One region of the Bacillus sp. z14 (2026) genome, then DNA from elsewhere that is predicted to be linked to it. Evidence: a T-box and tRNA genes for the amino acid it is inferred to sense, from the RefSeq annotation. Region 1 holds a T-box; the other holds one or more tRNA genes.
What was found. A T-box is a leader RNA that pairs with one kind of tRNA and senses whether it is charged. The one in region 1 lies ahead of ileS (isoleucine--tRNA ligase), so its partner is inferred to be a tRNA-Ile.

Region 1 (2,233 bases):
ATTTAGAAGGAATATCACCATTACTGTCGAAAGCATAGTATAATAATTAAGAGAAGAATCAGTATTCGGAGGTGCAGTCTATGCCATTATCACCGCTAGACATACATAACAAGGAATTCGGCAGAGGATTCCGCGGTTACGATGAAGATGAAGTAAATGAGTTTCTTGACCAAATAATTAAAGATTACGAGTTGGTCCTTCGAGATAAGAAAGATCTTGAAGCTAAAGTGGAAGAGTTGGAACAACGCCTTGAGCATTTCTCCAACATTGAGGAAACGTTGAATAAATCAATCGTCATTGCTCAGGAAGCCGGAGAAGATGTCAAACGAAATTCTCAAAAAGAGGCTAAATTGATTATGAAGGAAGCAGAAAAAAATGCTGACCGAATTGTCAATGAGGCATTATCTAAAGCAAGAAAAATTGCTATTGAAATTGAAGACCTTAAAAAGCAATCTAAAGTATTCAGAATGCGTTTTAAAATGCTTGTTGAAGCCCAGCTTGATTTATTAAACAGTGAAGATTGGGATAAACTTCTTAAATATGACGTGGATGCCACTGAATTTGATATCGACCTGAATGAAGAAGAAATGTAAGGTCTTGACTTTATCGTAAGTTATTGAATATAATATTTTAACAAATCTATTCAAAAAATGATAAAACGAAGACGGGAACAGTACATCAGATTATACTTTTTGTAGCGAGCCGGGGAAGGTGGGAGTCCGGTAAAAGAATCTGGATGGAAGATCATCCCTGAGTCTGCTTTTGAACCCAGCTTGGCTGGCAGTAAATAGTGGCGAGTCATTCACGTTACGAATACCAAGAGGAATATTGTCAGGCAATATTCTAAAAGGGTGGTACCGCGGAAATATAGCCTTTTCGTCCCTTTACCGGGATGAAAAGGCTTTTTTGTATTTATTTATGAAAATAGTTTAACCGAAGTTTAAGGAGTGAATGGAATGGAATTTAAAGACACATTATTGATGCCTAAAACAGAATTTCCAATGCGTGGGAATTTACCAAAAAGAGAACCGGAAGTTCAAGCAGGTTGGGAAGAAAAAAATATTTACAAATTAGTACAGGAGCGCACGAAGGACCTTCCTAAATTTGTGCTGCATGACGGACCTCCTTATGCGAATGGAAACATTCATATCGGGCATGCAATGAATAAAATCTTAAAGGATTTTATTGTTCGCTTTAAATCAATGAATGGTTATAATGCGCCATATGTACCAGGTTGGGATACTCATGGTTTACCAATTGAAACAGCTCTAACTAAAAACAAAAAAGTAAATCGTAAGGAAATGACAATCGCTGAATTCCGTAAACTTTGTGAGGAATATGCTTATACACAAATTGATCAGCAGCGCACTCAATTTAAACGTTTAGGTGTAAGAGGAGACTGGAAAAATCCATACATCACACTGAAACCTGAATATGAAGCTGAGCAAATCAAAGTTTTCGGTGATATGGCGAAAAAAGGCTATATCTATAAAGGATTAAAACCGGTTTATTGGTCTCCTTCCAGTGAATCTGCACTAGCTGAAGCGGAAATCGAATACCACGACAAGAAATCAGCATCTATCTTTGTTGCATTTGATGTGAAGGACGGCAAAGGAGTAGTGGAAGAGGGAGCGAAGTTCATTATTTGGACAACGACACCTTGGACCATTCCAGCTAACCTTGGAATTGCTGTTCACCCACGCCTTGATTATGTACTTGTGAATGTGGATGGTACAAAATATATTGTGGCTGAAACATTATTGCCTTCCGTTAAAGAAACACTTGGATGGGAGAATGCTGAAGTTGAGAAGACTGTTAAAGGTGCTGAACTGGAATATGTAGTCACTAAACATCCATTGTATGACCGTGACTCACTTGTTATTTTAGGAGAGCATGTAACCACTGATGCAGGTACAGGTTGTGTTCATACTGCGCCAGGACATGGTGAAGATGACTTTATCGTAGGTCAGAAATATAATCTTGGAGTACTCTGCCCAGTGGATGGAAAAGGCCATATGACTTCTGATGCTCCTGGATTTGAAGGATTATTCTATGATAAAGCAAACAAAGAAATCACGGATAAACTCGAGGAAGTCGGTGCTCTGTTAAAACTTGATTTCATTACACACTCTTATCCGCATGATTGGAGAACGAAAAAGCCAACAATTTTCCGTGCAACTGACCAATGGTTTGCTTCAGTTGATGATATCCGTGAAGACCTATTGCAGCAGAT
Region 2 (2,233 bases), on a different contig from region 1:
CCGACCTACACCCTTAGCAGGGGCGCCTCTTCAGCCTCTTGAGTACTTCCCCAAATATGGCTCCGCAGGTAGGATTCGAACCTACGACCGCTCGGTTAACAGCCGAGTGCTCTACCACTGAGCTACTACGGAATAATGGTATATGGGCCTAAATGGACTCGAACCATCGACCTCACGCTTATCAGGCGTGCGCTCTAACCAGCTGAGCTATAGGCCCGAAGTAAAATTTGGAGCGGGTGAAGGGAATCGAACCCTCATCATCAGCTTGGAAGGCTGAGGTTTTACCACTAAACTACACCCGCACTCTATGGGGCGGCTGATGGGAATCGAACCCACGAATGTCGGAACCACAATCCGATGCGTTAACCACTTCGCCACAACCGCCGTGCATTGTCTTTTTAAAGTTATGGTGGCTCAGGACGGAATCGAACCGCCGACACAAGGATTTTCAGTCCTTTGCTCTACCGACTGAGCTACTGAGCCGTTTTGTATCTTTGTATTTCTCTGATGCTGCTCAATGTCTTACTGATGAGCTAACATTTTATAAATGGCGGTCCGGACGGGACTCGAACCCGCGACCTCCTGCGTGACAGGCAGGCATTCTAACCAACTGAACTACCGGACCATTTATTGCGGGGACAGGATTTGAACCTGCGACCTTCGGGTTATGAGCCCGACGAGCTACCAGACTGCTCCACCCCGCGACAATAATAATTTGTTTCCATATACTACAAGGTATTTAAGGTATATATGGCGGAGGAAGAGGGATTCGAACCCCCGCGCGGTTTAACCCGCCTCCCGGTTTTCAAGACCGGTCCCTTCAGCCAGACTTGGGTATTCCTCCATATATAGTGGTGGACCTTGTAGGACTCGAACCTACGACCGGACGGTTATGAGCCGTCTGCTCTAACCAGCTGAGCTAAAGGTCCTATTTGGTAGCGGCGGAGGGGATCGAACCCCCGACCTTACGGGTATGAACCGTACGCTCTAGCCAGCTGAGCTACACCGCCAAATATTGAATCCTATTAAAGTTTATAATGGTGGAGCCTAGCGGGATCGAACCGCTGACCTCCTGCGTGCAAAGCAGGCGCTCTCCCAGCTGAGCTAAGGCCCCATAAGTTTTAGATGGTCGGGAAGACAGGATTCGAACCTGCGACCCCTTGGTCCCAAACCAAGTGCTCTACCAAGCTGAGCTACTTCCCGCAAAAAGATGGCGCGCCCGAGAGGAGTCGAACCCCTAACCTTTTGATCCGTAGTCAAACGCTCTATCCAATTGAGCTACGGGCGCATTTTTTTTGCAAAAAACTAGTGCCGAGGGCCGGTCTCGAACCGGCACGGTAGTCACCTACCGCAGGATTTTAAGTCCTGTGCGTCTGCCAATTCCGCCACCCCGGCATATAACTTGGCATTGGAGCGGAAGACGGGATTCGAACCCGCGACCCCCACCTTGGCAAGGTGGTGTTCTACCACTGAACTACTTCCGCATATAAGTGCGGGTGAAGGGACTTGAACCCCCACGCCGTAAGGCGCCAGATCCTAAGTCTGGTGCGTCTGCCAATTCCGCCACACCCGCATTTTGTAAATGGTGAGCCATGAAGGACTCGAACCTTCGACCCTCTGATTAAAAGTCAGATGCTCTACCGACTGAGCTAATGGCTCGTACTGATGGTGCCGGCAAGAGGACTTGAACCCCCAACCTACTGATTACAAGTCAGTTGCTCTACCAATTGAGCTACACCGGCTTAATAGATTTAAATGCTTTTCTAAGACACTTAATTATTATAACTTATGTTTTTTATAATTTCACCAAGTATTTTTTGGTAATTTTTAATTTTATAATGGTGGAGGATGACGGGATCGAACCGCCGACCCTCTGCTTGTAAGGCAGATGCTCTCCCAGCTGAGCTAATCCTCCATTTTATTGCCTGGCGACGTCCTACTCTCACAGGGACTCGCGTCCCAACTACCATCGGCGCTGAAGAGCTTAACTTCCGTGTTCGGAATGGGAACGGGTGTGGCCTCTTCGCCATCGTCACCAGACGATTTTGTCAGCGACATTTATTATTATATCGTATTTCTGACATTTTTCAAGAGAAATTTTAAAGAAATTTTATCTTTTTTTCGTTCTCTCAAAACTGGATAATGTAAGTTTGGCAAGTATGCTTGATTCATTTGGTTAAGTCCTCGAACGATTAGTATCCGTCAGCTCCATGTGTCACCACACTTCCACCTC

Region 2: it encodes a tRNA-Ile, which carries the amino acid that the T-box ahead of ileS (isoleucine--tRNA ligase) is inferred to sense. The anticodon was not compared.

What each region holds. Positions count from the first base shown of each region.
Region 1 covers NZ_JBZFQK010000002.1:572,982-575,214, forward strand. Annotated here, with positions in the region: gene AC4G3O_RS08850 (DivIVA domain-containing protein) at 81-593, shown strand; T-box leader at 653-887, shown strand; gene ileS (isoleucine--tRNA ligase) at 957-2,233, shown strand, end outside.
Region 2 covers NZ_JBZFQK010000005.1:256,476-258,708, forward strand. Annotated here, with positions in the region: tRNA gene AC4G3O_RS16370 (tRNA-Ser) at 1-52, opposite strand, end outside; tRNA gene AC4G3O_RS16375 (tRNA-Asn) at 58-132, opposite strand; tRNA gene AC4G3O_RS16380 (tRNA-Ile) at 144-217, opposite strand; tRNA gene AC4G3O_RS16385 (tRNA-Gly) at 229-302, opposite strand; tRNA gene AC4G3O_RS16390 (tRNA-His) at 309-384, opposite strand; tRNA gene AC4G3O_RS16395 (tRNA-Phe) at 408-483, opposite strand; tRNA gene AC4G3O_RS16400 (tRNA-Asp) at 549-625, opposite strand; tRNA gene AC4G3O_RS16405 (tRNA-Met) at 631-704, opposite strand; tRNA gene AC4G3O_RS16410 (tRNA-Ser) at 752-844, opposite strand; tRNA gene AC4G3O_RS16415 (tRNA-Ile) at 853-929, opposite strand; tRNA gene AC4G3O_RS16420 (tRNA-Met) at 934-1,010, opposite strand; tRNA gene AC4G3O_RS16425 (tRNA-Ala) at 1,039-1,114, opposite strand; tRNA gene AC4G3O_RS16430 (tRNA-Pro) at 1,127-1,203, opposite strand; tRNA gene AC4G3O_RS16435 (tRNA-Arg) at 1,212-1,288, opposite strand; tRNA gene AC4G3O_RS16440 (tRNA-Leu) at 1,310-1,395, opposite strand; tRNA gene AC4G3O_RS16445 (tRNA-Gly) at 1,410-1,484, opposite strand; tRNA gene AC4G3O_RS16450 (tRNA-Leu) at 1,492-1,573, opposite strand; tRNA gene AC4G3O_RS16455 (tRNA-Lys) at 1,584-1,659, opposite strand; tRNA gene AC4G3O_RS16460 (tRNA-Thr) at 1,667-1,742, opposite strand; tRNA gene AC4G3O_RS16465 (tRNA-Val) at 1,840-1,915, opposite strand; rRNA gene rrf (5S ribosomal RNA) at 1,924-2,040, opposite strand; partial or broken rRNA gene AC4G3O_RS16475 (23S ribosomal RNA) at 2,173-2,233, opposite strand, start outside.